DNA from 4 places in the Halobacillus ihumii genome. Region 3 is predicted to be linked to each of the others. Evidence: riboswitches for the same ligand, from Rfam matches in the RefSeq annotation. Region 3 holds a riboswitch; each other region holds the start of a gene.
What was found. Region 3 has a riboswitch for S-adenosylmethionine ahead of G6R08_RS03820 (methionine ABC transporter ATP-binding protein). Riboswitches for the same ligand answer to the same signal wherever they lie in the genome.

Region 1: linked by a shared signal. The riboswitch ahead of G6R08_RS13245 (methionine ABC transporter ATP-binding protein) and the one ahead of G6R08_RS03820 (methionine ABC transporter ATP-binding protein) in region 3 are both predicted to bind S-adenosylmethionine.
Region 2: linked by a shared signal. The riboswitch ahead of G6R08_RS14785 (sodium:solute symporter family protein) and the one ahead of G6R08_RS03820 (methionine ABC transporter ATP-binding protein) in region 3 are both predicted to bind S-adenosylmethionine.
Region 4: linked by a shared signal. The riboswitch ahead of G6R08_RS16135 (sulfite oxidase-like oxidoreductase) and the one ahead of G6R08_RS03820 (methionine ABC transporter ATP-binding protein) in region 3 are both predicted to bind S-adenosylmethionine.

The regions. Positions count from the first base shown of each region.
Region 1 is NZ_CACVAO010000001.1:2,645,525-2,649,172, reverse strand. It holds gene G6R08_RS13250 (methionine ABC transporter permease) at 1-224, opposite strand, end outside; gene G6R08_RS13245 (methionine ABC transporter ATP-binding protein) at 214-1,242, opposite strand; SAM riboswitch class I at 1,329-1,444, opposite strand; gene G6R08_RS22480 (GntR family transcriptional regulator) at 1,928-2,119, opposite strand; partial or broken gene G6R08_RS13235 (glycoside hydrolase family 32 C-terminal domain-containing protein) at 2,542-2,757, opposite strand; gene G6R08_RS13230 (hypothetical protein) at 2,824-3,246, opposite strand; gene G6R08_RS13225 (helix-turn-helix domain-containing protein) at 3,645-3,648, opposite strand, start outside.
Region 2 is NZ_CACVAO010000001.1:2,979,358-2,983,005, forward strand. It holds gene G6R08_RS14775 (malate:quinone oxidoreductase) at 1-303, shown strand, start outside; gene G6R08_RS14780 (LLM class flavin-dependent oxidoreductase) at 590-1,972, opposite strand; SAM riboswitch class I at 2,086-2,190, opposite strand; SAM riboswitch class I at 2,390-2,498, shown strand; gene G6R08_RS14785 (sodium:solute symporter family protein) at 2,720-3,648, shown strand, end outside.
Region 3 is NZ_CACVAO010000001.1:713,685-717,332, reverse strand. It holds gene gcvH (glycine cleavage system protein GcvH) at 1-114, shown strand, start outside; gene G6R08_RS03840 (toprim domain-containing protein) at 246-593, shown strand; gene G6R08_RS03835 (thioredoxin family protein) at 604-918, shown strand; gene G6R08_RS03830 (hypothetical protein) at 1,020-1,340, shown strand; gene G6R08_RS03825 (TlpA family protein disulfide reductase) at 1,337-1,753, opposite strand; SAM riboswitch class I at 1,832-1,937, shown strand; SAM riboswitch class I at 2,074-2,184, shown strand; gene G6R08_RS03820 (methionine ABC transporter ATP-binding protein) at 2,361-3,386, shown strand; gene G6R08_RS03815 (methionine ABC transporter permease) at 3,379-3,648, shown strand, end outside.
Region 4 is NZ_CACVAO010000001.1:3,249,884-3,253,531, forward strand. It holds gene argH (argininosuccinate lyase) at 1-1,026, shown strand, start outside; SAM riboswitch class I at 1,119-1,219, shown strand; gene G6R08_RS16135 (sulfite oxidase-like oxidoreductase) at 1,290-1,955, shown strand; gene G6R08_RS16140 (acetyl-CoA C-acyltransferase) at 1,968-3,137, shown strand; gene G6R08_RS16145 (sodium:solute symporter family transporter) at 3,249-3,648, shown strand, end outside.

The DNA of each region.
Region 1 (3,648 bases), 1.9 Mb from region 3:
AGTAGTATAATGAAAGGAATCGAACGGAAAAAGTTTATAATTATGCTTAACCCTTTAAAAAATGCGCTATTCTGAATAAGTCCACCTCGTCGTGTAACGACGAGCGCAATTCCTAGTGGAACTCCAATAAGTGTTGCTGCAACTAACGAAATGCCTACCATGATTAAAGTTTCGCTAGTTGCTTGTAAAATCCGGGGCCAAAATTCTGCTAACTCAACCTGCATCGGCTTCTACCTCCTGTACGGTTACTGTTCGTTGAATATAATCTAGTGCTCTCAAGATCTCCTTATCATCGCCTTGCAATTCCACAACTAACTGCCCAAATGGGATGCCTTGAAGTTCGGTAATTTGCCCAAACAATACATTTACTTCTACTTGATAACTTTTAGTGACTTGTGAAAAAATCGGCTGACTGGCCTTTTCTTTTACAAAAGTTACACGATAGACATGTCGTCCTCCACCACGCTCTTCAATTCCTGAAAGTATAGAGGCCGGAATATCACTTTCCATCACTGAATTGACAAAGTTTTTAGTCGTTGGGTGTTGAGGATTAGAGAATAGGTCAAAAATAGAACCTTCCTCAATTACACGGCCACTTTCCATGACAGCAATGCGATCACAAACCTCGCGAACCGCATTCATTTCATGTGTAATCATCAATATCGTAAGGTTATATTCATCTCGAACTCTTTTAAGCAATTGAAGAATGGACCTCGTTGTTTCTGGATCAAGTGCTGACGTGGCTTCATCACATAGTAAAATATCAGGGGAAGTAGCCAGTGCACGGGCGATACCCACTCGTTGTTTCTGGCCGCCAGATAATTCATCAGGATATTGATGTGCCTTGTCTGAAAGGCCTACAAATTCCAATATCTCTTCAACTCTAGCTTTAACCTTTTTCTTCGGAGTTCCTGAAATAATTAAAGGAAAAGCAACATTATGTAGAACTGTTTTAGATTCTAATAAGTTGAAGTGTTGAAAAATCATCCCAATGCGCTTGCGCACTTTCCTTAGACCTGGTTTTGATAACTGTGACAAATCCTCACCATCTACTAATATACTCCCTTCAGAAGGTCTTTCTAAAAGGTTTACCAATCGAACGAGTGTACTTTTCCCAGCTCCGCTGAACCCAATAACCCCAAATATCTCACCTTTATCAATGGTTAGGTTCACTCGATCAACTGCTCGCAAATCATTCCCATTATGTTGATAAACTTTCGAAACCTCATCAAACTGGATCATTTCTTATCCCCCTTATTTAACACGAAAAAGCCCCTCTTCTCGAAAAATTAGAAGAGGGGCTTTCAAACTTAATAGAAAACCGGCTCTCCTCATCTTTCAAGTGCACATGCACCTGCTGGAATTGGCACAGTTTCTAATGAACTTCATTAGTCCCGCTGCCGAGGTTTCAAAGGGCCAGTCCCTCCACCTCTCTAGATAAGAAGATAAGCTTATTATTTTTTAAATGATGTGAATTATCATAATATAGACAAAGTCTTTTGTCAATCCATGTATTTCCTACATCATGCCGCCCATACATCATTAGGTTTTTCGAGACTTTTCCACCCTCCATTTAAATGCGAATCTTTAAAACTGAAACTATTAAAATAGAACGTGCGTTCGCACACCTTCGTAAGGTTGTTTTTCCTCGTTACTTTTCTTGTTACCTTTTAAAAAGTCACATCTTTTTGACACCAAACTCCCCCACCACTTTCGATAGAGAAGAAAATTGATTGTAGCAACTTGAGATCCGGGAAACGGAGGATTTATTTTATGGGAATACATATCGAGATATATAGCTTTTATGGAGAACGGGGGGTTTACGAGCGTACGATAATTATTACGGTTGGTTTCCTTCGTTCTAAAACAAAATAAAAAGTAATTAAGAAATATAGAAAATGAATAAAATGTGATTTTAACGTGAGCATTATGTGGTCAAAAATAACAAGCCTAGTGCCTCTCTTGCAGGTGACCGACTAGCATTATATGTTTTTGCAATATAATTTCCGGAAACCGTTTCACCCGGTTTCAATTCACCCCCTATAATCTCAAATCGCATTTGACTAGCAGTCTCCTTTCCCTTCGAAGAACAAGGCAGACGGTCAATTGGAAATCGCATTATTCTCACCTCACTTTCTTTTGTATACGTTGTATTTAAGTGGGTTGTACTACAAACAACTTAATTTGTAAACGGTTTTTTTCTTTTCCTCTCTAAGGATAATACTTTCATTTCCATGTAGAAAGAAACAATGGTAAAAAGCCCTCAAAAATGAAAGCTCAAATGAATGAAACATCGACCCTTCTTGATACCAAACCCCTATACTTTAATAATAAAGGTAGGAAGAATTCTTATGTCGAGAAAATTTGATCAGGGCTGCTGGTTGTCCAATATTTAAAGACAGACTATAGATGAAGGGAAAAACTCAGTTTATTAAACGTAATCATAAAATTAACTAAAATGTATTTTTCTGCTATGGACTCTGCACAACCCACAACCTATTCCCTCCTATTAGCATATTTTGAAAACATAGAAGGGAGGTTTTATTTATGGATGGAACCCATATGTTTAATTTCTACATGTTCAAAAGTTGCCATTCCCCCTTCGGAGAAAAGGGTGATTCCTTGGTCATCCTTTGGGGGAAAGATCCGATTGGATTTAACAAATTTCCCATCATCGATAAACACCTCAATATTTGTTTTATCAACTAATATCTTCAGATGAACACTATTTTTATTATTATCGAAGGGTGCCCAGCTTTAGATATTCCATTTTTTTACAAATAGAGGGCTTAGCGTTGTAAAAACATCATTTATTGAATTCCCCTATTTACTACGCATGACCAATTGAATAGGAACAAACCCGTCAAGTATATAGTGATCAGATCTATCACCATATACGACCGCACAAACGTTTTGAAAACCTTCCTTTTTCGATTGAATCAAATGTATAGTATCATGGAAAAGGTTTTCTCCTAGCATATCTTTACTAACATGATCCACATATAGACGATCACACGACTTTATTTGTTCAACTTCAGTGATAAATTCATCAACGGTGAATTTGTTTAGGTGATTATCTTGGAATTCTATTAATTCTTTAGTATATAATTTTTTCTCGTGATTAGAATATCCCTCAATACCATCGACAAAAACTACATTCAAACCCTTATTGGCATCATTCAGCGCCCATTTTCTTAACATGACGGACTTTCCACTTCCAGTTTCACCGATAATTTGTTGCTTCATGATAAACTCTCCTTTTGGATAACAAACATTTCTATGAATGCTAGGGGGCTCGTTGTCTAACCGCTCTTTAAGAATTTCCACTTTGGGCTTTATTATAACCTTATCGTCTCACACAAGGGTCTCCATGGGGTCTTTAATCTTGATATACATTGTTCTACGCGATAACCATCTTTGATTTTTTGAACTGGTTGCCCGTTTGAAGAGAAAGTGAAGCAAATAGAGGATAGGATGGATGAAGTACTCAAATATATGGTCTGCTACTCACACCAAGGCTAAAGGAAAAGAGGCCCCCCTTAGAGAAAAAACCATCCATAAGGACAGCTCCTTTTGTCAGAGTCTTTCTTGGGTTTTGGATGGCCCTTCCATCACTTCCTTGAATTCCAGGAGATAAACTTACCCTAT
Region 2 (3,648 bases), 2.3 Mb from region 3:
CAATTTGGTACAGAACTTGTCCATTCTGCTGACGGCTCGATCGCGGCTTTACTCGGTGCCTCTCCAGGTGCTTCTACGGCCGTTTCTGTCATGCTTGAATTAATGGAAAAATGCTTTCCTCAGCATATCAAAGAATGGGAGCCGAAAATTAAAGAAATGATCCCTTCTTATGGCAAGAAGCTAGTGGAAAACCCTGAACTAATTAAAGAAATTCATACTTCCACAGCGGAAGCGTTGAACTTAGTTGATCAAAAAAAAAATGAATCTGCGGAAAGCGATTCGCGTGTCTTACAAGAAGCATAAATAGCCGTTTTGGCTGTTTATGCTTCTTTTTTAGGAAAAAAATAACCACCCATAGGCCTGGCAAGCATGTGGGTAGTTATTTCTAAAAACTCTATGTGAGCCGCCCCTTTGAAGGGCTATTGTACCTGACCGTTGGTGTTGACTGCACCACGGTCTTCTTTAGTATTGCATCTACATTATACCCTATTGTTGTGACATTGTGATCCGTTTTTTATTGACAGATAGTGTTTCTTGCAAATATGACTAATGGGACAGTAGAGATATTAACTTCGGCACATTAAAATAATCACGTTAACGAATATCTATATTGACTGCCGGGATGATCCTCAGGCAGTACACTTTCCCCATGTGGAAACAGCTTTTCCCTTAATGTACCTTCCTGATAATCCTTCTTATACAATCCGCGATCTTGCAATTCAGGTATCACCAGCTCCACAAAATCCTCAAGGTCTCCTGGAGTCACTAAATGGTTTAAGTTAAAGCCATCCACCCCTGACTCTTCAAACTGAAATTGAATCGCGTCGGCCACTTCTTTCGGATTTCCGACAATAATGCTATTACGGTCTGGTGATTCAAAGCGGTTCAGTACTTCACCGACGGTTAGTTTTTTAGGAGCATCCTTCGTTAGCGTGGCCGCTTTATAGTGACCGCCTTCCGTAGACTTCGTGTATTCAAAAGGAAGATCGGGATCCATTTCTTCATACTCGCCAATGTCGTACCCGCTTGCTCCGTACTGGGCTTTCGCGGCGTCCGGACTCCAGTGGCGTGCATATTCTTCAAACTTTTGCTCCGCTTCCTCAGTCGTTTCGCCAACAATCACACTAAGGAAGGAGAAGATTTTAATGTTGTCTGGATTACGGCCGTGGTTTTCCGCACGCTTGCGAATATCATCGGCATAGTAGCGAATTCGCTCGGGTGTCGGACCACCGACAAAGATGCACTCGGCGTGCTTAGAGGCGAATTCGCGTCCTCGTTCGGATGTGCCGGCTTGATAGATGACAGGTGTCCGCTGTAAGGAGGGTTCACTTAGGTGCGGTCCTTCTACGGAAAAGTATTTTCCTTGGTGATTAATTTCATGAACTTTTTCTGGATCAACGAGTGTGTTGTTTTCGGCATCTTCCACAAACGCGTCATCTTCCCAGCTCGTTTCCCAGAGTTTATAAGACACATCGAGATATTCATCGGCAATATCGTAGCGTTCATCGTGCTTGATCATATTCTCTAAGCCAAAATTGCGTGCCGCATTTGGCAGGTAAGAGGTCACTACGTTCCAAGCGACTCGCCCTTTTGTCAGGTGATCGAGAGTAGAGAAACGACGGGCATTTCCAAATGGCGCTTCATAAGTCGTACTGACCGTCATCGCAAAGGACAAATGCTTCGTCACGCTGGCCATCGCCGGGATCACGAGGGCAGGATCATTTAACGGCACCTGCAGCCCATCGCGGATCGAGGGATCTTTACTTTTTTTATACACGTCATAGATTCCCAGCACATCGGCGAGGAACACGGCATCAAATTTGCCTCTTTCTAATAGTTTTGCTAAGTCCATCCAATAATCTAAGTCTTTATAACGGCGGTGGCGCTGACTTCTTGGATGTTTCCACAATCCGTGGGAATTGTGCATCGCGCTATTCATTTCAAAGGCATTTAGGATAATTTGTTTCGTCATTGTGATTCCTCCTTAAGTTCTTGCGCTATGTAAATTTGCTTCAAGTACATGAAAAAGCCTCTTCTTTTAAAAGAAAAAGAAGAGGCTGATAACCGTACATGTATGAGAGCTCTTCCTTATCTTTCAAGCGTTCCCGCTTGCTGGAATTGGCACAGTACTTGATGCAGTCTGTTGCCGAGGTTTCAAAGGGCCAGTCCCTCCACCTCTCGGGATAAGAAATATCAATAACTATTAAGTTGATACAAAATATACAGCATAACGGAAAAGGTGTCAATAACGTTTTAGAAATATTCTGTACTTTACCTTACAGGCATGGGGATTATGGAAATTTTAAAAAATAAGTGATTGACAGGGAATTCTTACCTCTGCTATGATGCTGGTTATCAGATTATTTGAACTAATTTCATAACGAATTCACTCTTATCAAGAGTTGGCTGAGGGATTTGGCCCTATGACGCCCGGCAACCACCCTATTAGGGGAACGGTGCTACTTCCAACAGACAGATGGATGTCTGGAAGATAAGAGGTTGGAGCAGTCTACATATTTCAGCCTCTTTCTTTTGAAAGGGGCTTTTTTATTTGGTCCCGGAAAAAAAGATGTTGCGTAACAGATGAATTTTATGATCAGTGAAAAGGAGAGAAGAACATGTTTACCATCTATTGGATCGCCTTAGCAGCTTTCTGGGGAATTGGATTACTAATTTGGAATCGAAGCTACCAAAAATCTACGAAAGGGGGACATCACTAATGCAGCTCATTACGGGACCACTGTTCTGGACGCTTGTTAGTCTACTAGTCTTGTATTTCATTTTTGTCACATGGATTGGGAAAAAGGGGAATAAATTTAGTAAATCGATGAACGGGTTTGCTACAGCGAGAGGAAAGGTAAACCCGTGGCTGGTCGGGGCAAGCTATGCCGCGAGCTTTGCCAGTGCCAATTTGTTTATTGGAGTGCCTGGGCTTGCTTATGAGCATGGTGTGGCCGTGTTATGGTACACACTTGGCGGCTTTGGCGCTGGCTGGATCGCGCTGTTGCTTTTTGCCAAAAAGTTCTGGAGATATGGCAAGAAGTTCGGCGGAGTGTCGACACTTCCTGAATGGCTCGGAAGGAGATACAACAGCAAAACCTTGCAAGTTCTTGTTACGTTTCTAGTACTGTTTAATGTGTACTACATTGTCGGGCAGAATGTCGGGTTAGCGACGATCTTTGAAACGGTCCTCGGCATTCCGTACTTCTGGGGGATTCTCGCCGGGGTAACAATTACGATTCTCTATATTGGCCTTGGCGGCGCTTTTGCTCAAATCGTCACGGATGGGATTCAAGGGGCTCTGATGGTGATTACATCGCTTCTAATCTTTGCCTCATTATTCTGGACGATTGGCGGGGGACTGAATTTATTTGGCGAGCTTTCCTCCCAGTTGAAAGCGATCGATCCAGAACTCGTCGCTCCGTTAAATGGACCGTACAACAGTGTGCTGGCCATATTGTCGGTACAGTTTTTACATATCAGCTTTGTGGTTATGCCGCATTTGCTGAATAAGGTATTGTCCCTGGAAACGGAGGAGCAGCTGCGGCCGTTTACACTGTCGGCTGGGCTTGGCATGTTCTTCATTACCGTTTTGATGGTCTTAGGTGGTCTGGCGGCTCGCGTGATCGCACCCTCCCTTGGCAGTGC
Region 3 (3,648 bases):
AATGAGTCTCCATATGATAAGGCGTGGATGATCATCATTGAGCCAAGTGAGTCTTCTGAAATGGATCAATTAATGTCTGCTGAGCAGTATGAAGAAATGATTGACGAAGATTAATAATCGTCTCTAATAAGAGTACAGGCAAGGTTACAAGAATGGTCTTTGCCTGCATGAACACAGGCTGTTATAAATCATGTGCAGACCATGCTTACACGGCATGGTCTGTTTCTATATAGTGGGTGATAGGGTTGAATGAAGACAGAATTGTGATTGTCGAAGGGATTACAGATAAAAAGAAGCTGAACAAAGTTTTGAAAGAGACTGTGGAGATTATATGTACGCATGGTACGTTGGGAATTGAAAGAATGGAGGAGTTAATTCTTGATAACAACCTTGATCATAGACCAGTTTTTATCTTGGTAGATGAAGATGATTCGGGTTACAAACTTCGAAAGCAGCTCACTGAAGAACTCCCTCATGCCGTTCATATTTATATTGATAAAGCATTTAGAGAAGTAGCAGCTACCCCAGAGCCTGAACTTGCTCGTGCACTGCTGAGCAGACATTTTCAAGTTAAGCCGATGTATTTAATCTAGGAGGAGCAAATTGCTTACATTAGACGAATCAAAAGCAGCTAATCACCTTAATGAGAAGCATTTAGCGCTCACTTTTATTCATAGTCCCTTTTGTGGAACATGTCACATTGCTAGAAAAATGTTAGTCACTATAGAAGAAGTTTATCAATCAGGATTATTTTATGAGTTAAATGCTTCATTACACCCGAAACTAATGCAAGATTTTAAAATAGAAAGTGTTCCGTGTATGCTAATTACGAAGGAGGGCGGGGTGGTTGAGAAGATCTATGCATTCCACTCTGTCCCACATATGTTAGAGAGAATAGCGCAATATGTAAAAAAGTAGCTTGATTTCCCGGGAAATGGCGAACGATTCTAAGGGAATAAGGCAGGTATCTCCCCTCTACATCACGAAATTTTATTGTGAAGTTATAAGGGGGGATTAGTTTGGTTGAGTTGGTGGAAGAGTGGATCAATCGAGTTAATGACAGGTCAGATCTACTTCCAAGGTGGAAAAAAAGAAAAATACTTTTAACCATTCAAGCAAATAATTATGATATTAAGATTTATATTTCAAAAGATGGAATGAGGCTCACGCGTGAAAAGGACCTTACGGATCGTTTACAGATTTCCTCCACTTATAAAGTGTTTCACCAGTTGTTAGGAGGAAACCTTAAACTTACTGCGCTCCCGAAGTCTATCGTTAGAATTGAAGGAGAGTATCGTGATGTACTTTTAATAGAATCGTTATTAATGCTGTCTCATTAGATTAGAGTACCAACAGCTTCTACAATGGTGAGAAATGAGGTTTTATCACCAAATTTATGCGTTACATCCCCATCTTTGTTAATGAGTATGGTAGTAGGTACTCCTTCGCATTTATACTGGTTATACACTTCCATTCCGTTGTCCTCCAAAGTTGGCTGGGTGAGAAATTTCTCCGTAAAAATTCTCCCGTCATTGTTATTTCTCTCCCGCCCCTTCACATTTATTGTGATCATCTTTACTTTTTCTTTATCTAAGGATTTGAAGAGCTGCTCTTTCTTTGGCAAATCCACTCCACAATCAGGGCACCAGGAAGCCCAAAAAGTGATCATGATTACTTTTCCATGATCTTCTGTTAATCGGTATGTTTCGTGAGAATGAATAAAAGATAATTCAAAGTCATTTTCCTCGTTCATCTAGGCTCCTCCTAACTTTTTCATTGACGAGAATGCAACCCCATGCTAACATATTCTTATTATAAATATCGACATCTTCACTTATCAAGAGAGGCAGAGGGACTGGCCCGTTGACGCCCGGCAACCGGTTTTCTTACAATACGGTGCTAATTCCAGCAAAGCAGAGAGCTTTGAAAGATGAGAAGAGAATGAAAAAGTCATCTCTTCTAAAAGGAAGAGATTTTTTTATGTCGATTTTTGTTGACAGTTTAAAGCCAGTGGTGCTAAAATCCTGTTTGTATCATTAAGAAAACTACATTTGAAAATATGAATATACGTATCTCTTATCAAGAGAGGCGGAGGGACTGGCCCGTTGATGCCCGGCAACCGTCAAGTTTATAACTTGAAAAGGTGCCAATTCCTGCAAAGCTTTATGCTTTGGCAGATGAGAGAACAGAAGATATCAAGACGTGTAAACGCCTTTCTGTTCTCAACAGAAAGGCGTTTTTTAATTTATTTTATGGCTATAGCGCTTTTCCCTTTAAAAGGTAGTTCATCTACTGAGCAGCTTTAATCAGTGTAGTTTTCGAACATAGGGAATTGCAGCTTGTTTTTAGGAGGCGCAGCGTTGATTTCGATTAAGGAATTATCAAAAGTTTTTTATACGAAAGATCAAAATGTCCGTGCAGTTGATAAGCTGGACTTGGATATTGATAAGGGTGAAATATACGGAGTCATTGGTTACAGTGGTGCTGGCAAAAGTACGTTTATCAGGCTTTTGAACCGTCTTGAGGAGCCGAGTAGCGGACGTGTAACCATTGATAACGAAAATGTTACTGAACTAAAGAAAGGTAAACTGAGAGTGGCCAGACAGGAAATAGGCATGATCTTTCAACATTTTAATCTGCTTTGGTCAAGAACAGTTTACGATAATATATCCTTTCCGTTAGAAATAGCCGGGATAAAAAAAGAAGAGCGTAAAAAACGCGTAAATGAACTAATCGATTTGGTGGGGTTGTCGGGCAGAGGTGGTTCCTACCCTTCACAATTGAGCGGTGGTCAGAAACAAAGGGTGGGAATTGCCAGAGCCTTAGCTAACAATCCCAAAGTACTCTTGTGTGATGAAGCAACTTCAGCACTTGATCCTGAAACCACAGACTCTATATTGGATTTGTTAGTGGATATTAACCGAAAGCTCGGATTAACGATCGTCTTGATCACTCATGAAATGCATGTGATTCGAAAAATTTGTCATCGGGTCGCCGTAATGGAAGAAGGGAAAATTGTTGAGTCAGGTGATGTACTGGATGTGTTTTTATATCCAAAACAAAAAGTTACGAAACGGTTTGTTGACCAAGTAATGGGTGATCCTGATCGTGAACATTCATTAGGACTTATCAATGAAACATACAAAACCGGTGAGATCGTAAAACTTCATTTTATTGGTGAAAGTACGAACCAGGCTCTTATCAGTGAACTTTCCAGAGAATTTACAATTGATGTAAATATTCTTCATGGGAAAATCACGCAAACACAAAAAGGAGCTTATGGCACCTTATTTGTACAGTTTGTTGGCGATAAAGAAGAAATAGACAGGGCGATCGCCTACATTCAAACCACTTCTGTACAAGTGGAGGTGAACCCAAATGAATAATGGATTGTTCGCGAACGTTGAAATGCAGGATATGATTACAGCAACGAATGAAACTCTATTTATGACAAGCATTTCAGTAGCAGGAACATTTATTCTTGGATTGTTACTTGGGTTGCTTTTATACCTGTCAGGCCCGGGAGGATTATGGCAGAACAAACCATTAAACTGGGTCACAGCAGCAATAGTTAACGTATTTCGAGCCATTCCTTTTATTATTTTAATACTGTTATTATTTCCGTTTACCGATTTTCTAATGGGGACG
Region 4 (3,648 bases), 2.5 Mb from region 3:
GATATGCATTTATATTTGAAAGAAAAGACACATCATTTAATACAGTTGGTCGAAGCGGTCCAGGAAGCACTTGTTCATCAGGCGGACGCTCATGTAGAAACGATCCTCCCGGGATATACACACTTGCAAAGAGCCCAGCCCGTTTCGTTTGCTCATCATTTGCTGGCGTATTTTTGGATGTTTGAGAGGGATAAAGAGCGTCTTAAGGATAGTGTGAAGCGGATTAACTGGTCCCCGCTGGGTGCAGCAGCGCTTGCTGGAACGCCTTATCCAGTCGACCGTCAGATGACGGCTGAGAAACTCGGATTTGATCACGTTTATCCAAACTCATTGGACGCCGTCAGTGATCGGGATTTTATTCTGGAGTTTTTGTCAATATCATCCATTTTAATCACCCATATATCAAGACTTTCGGAAGAGCTGATTCTGTGGAGCAGTCAGGAGTTTAATTTCATTGAGCTTGATGATGCGTTTTGTACGGGGTCAAGTATTATGCCGCAGAAGAAGAACCCGGATGTGCCTGAATTGCTTCGTGGTAAAACGGGGCGGATTTATGGTAATTTGATGGGATTGCTGACCCTTCTGAAGGGGCTGCCGCTTGCGTACAATAAGGATATGCAGGAGGACAAGGAAGGCATGTTTGATACGGTGGAGACGTTGGATGGTGCGCTTTCTCTGCTTGCTCCGATGCTTGCTTCGATGGAAGTTAAGAATGCTAATATGCGTCAGGCGGTGAACGAGGATTATTCTAATGCGACGGATATCGCTGATTATTTAGCCGTGAAGGGAATGCCGTTTCGTCAGGCGCATGAGGTGATCGGCAAAATTGTGCTGTATGCGATTCAGGAGCAAAAGTTTTTGCTTGATTTGACACTTGATGAGTATAAAGGATTTTCTGAGCTGTTTGAAGAGGATATCTTTGAAAAATTAGCGCCTGAACAAGTTGTGGCTGCTCGAAATAGTGAAGGCGGCACTGGATTTGAACAAGTGGCACAGCAGCTTGAGTTAGCTAAGCAGCATGTGTAGGAAGGCAGCGCTTTTCATGTAATTTTCTAAATATTATTGACTTTCGTACAGTTTATTTGTAACATGGCAAGTAACTTAATTACGTTTACTTACTCTTATCTAGAGCAGGCTGAGGGATTTGGCCCTTTGACGCCCGGCAACCGGTCTATAGACACGGTGCTACTTCCAACGGACATAGTCCGGAAGATGAGAGGTCGAAGCAAATCTTCAGCCTCTTTCATTTTGAAAGAGGCTTTTTATTATTCATAAAGCGGGTGATTGAGATGAATAAGGCGGAACGATTGAAGCGGTCAAAGGACCCACAGGTTACCGAGCGGTTTGGCGGGCGGCTGCCGCCGGGTCAAGTGTTAACAGAGAAATTTCCGATCTTAACAGTTGGTGAAGTTCCGTCCTATGACCTAGAAGAGTGGGATTTTCAGATCGCCGGGGCTGGTGATGAAACGCTTCGTTTTTCATATCAGGATTTAATGGAGCTGCCACAGTCGAAAGTTGTTTGTGATATTCACTGTGTGACGAGATGGTCAAAGTTCGATAGTGAATTTGAAGGAGTCCTGCTAAAAGATTTACTGGATGGGTTAGAGATTCCTAAAGACAATCAGTACGTGATGGTGAGTGGGGATTATGATTATACAGCTAATATCGACCTTCAAGATTTGTTAGCGGACGATGTGATCCTGGCTCATTCTTATAATGGCAAGCCGCTGACTGAAAAGCATGGCTATCCATTCCGGCTCGTCATCCCGCATTTGTACTTTTGGAAAAGCGTCAAGTGGATCAGAGGTTTTGAGTTTAAGGGATCAGATACGCCGGGTTTTTGGGAACAAAATGGGTTTCATAACGAGGGGGATCCGTTTAAAGAACAGCGCTTTACTGATGAGAGTGAAGTTATGGAAAAGGGTAAATGGAAAGAAAAGGATTTTGATTACTAAGGAGGTTGGACAATGAGTGTTGTCATTTTAGATGGTGTCCGTACACCATTTGGCAAATGGAAAGGCGGATTATCCAAATTAGGAGCGAAGGATCTTGGGGTTCAAGCGACTAAGGCGCTGGCGGAGCGTGTGCCGGAGGCCTTGAATGCGGATGGAGTTATTTTGGCACAAGTTATCCAGGCGGGACAAGGACAGAATCCTGCCAGGTCAGTTGCAGCAGGAGCTGGTATTCCATGGTCGGTGCCGGCCATTACGATTAATAATGTATGTTTGGCAGGGGTTGCATCGGTGGCGGATGCGGCTAGACGTATTAAGCTTGAGGAAGGGGAGTTATACCTTATCGGCGGATTTGATTCCATGACCAATGCTCCTCATGTGGCGGCCATTCGTAACGGGCTGACTACAGGTCCTGTTGAGTTCACAGACACATTAATTAACGATGGTCTTTGGTGTTCTTTGACGGATTCTTCCATGGGCGAGCTGACAGATCTTCAAAACGAAGACCGCCAGATTACCAGGGCACAACAAGATCAATTTGCTTTGCAGTCGCAATTAAAGGCAGCCCGGGCGCAGGAAGAAGGCTGGTTAAATGATGAGATTGTACCTGTTCAGGCTGGCAGCAAACAGGTTGTAAGTGATGAAGGAATCAGGCCGCAGTCTACCTTTGAAAAATTAAGCAAGCTGCCTCCTGCCTTTAGAGAAGGCGGCACGATTACGGCAGGAAACGCTTCACAAATGACTGATGGCGCCAGTGTCGGCGTGGTTGCCTCCGAGAGCTATGCAGAAAAGATCGGGAGGACTCCTCTAGCCAGGGTGATTGGCTGGTCAGAAACAGCCGGACCTGATTCAAGTTTACATACGAAACCGGCAGACGCGATTGCACAACTTTTCAAACGGTATCAGGTAACAAAAGAAGATATTGATTTATTTGAGATTAATGAAGCTTTTGCCAGTGTGGCGCTCGCAAGCATTGATGAACTAGGATTAGACTCAGGAAAAGTAAATGTGAATGGCGGAGCGATTGCGATCGGTCATCCGCTGGGCGGCACAGGGTTTCGGTTAGTGCTTACACTGATTCATGAGTTAAAACGCCGTGGCGGCGGACGAGGAATTGCATCACTATGCGGAGGTGGAGGGCAAGGCTTCGCAATTCTCGTGGAAGTACCAAAAGATTGGTCATAAAGGGAGGAGAAATTTATGTTTGTTACTTATGGAATAGGAATCGTAGTATTCTGGGCGGCAGGATTAGCTTTATGGCAGGGGATGTATAAGCCATCCAAAGGAGGGAAGTAAATGGAATCCTTATCACAAGGAACGATTTGGTTTATCGGCGTTTTGTTGTTTGTTTACTTTTTATTTGTTACGTGGATTGGCCGAAAAGGCTCGAAATACAGTAAGACGATGAGCGGTTTTGCAACGGCTCGAGGAAAAGTGAATCCATGGATCGTTGGCGCCAGTTTCGCGACAACTTATGCAAGTGCAAACTTATTTATCGGAGTGCCGGGCCTTGCTTATGAATACGGTACGGCTGTGCTTTGGTACACGCTTGGGTGCTTTGGGGTTTCATGGTTAGGGTTATTGTTTTTTGCCAAAACCTTCTTTCGATATGGTAAAAAATTCGGAGGGGTTTCAACATTGCCTGAATGGTTAGGCCGAAAATACAACAGTAAGACGCTTCAGGTGATCGTTGGTT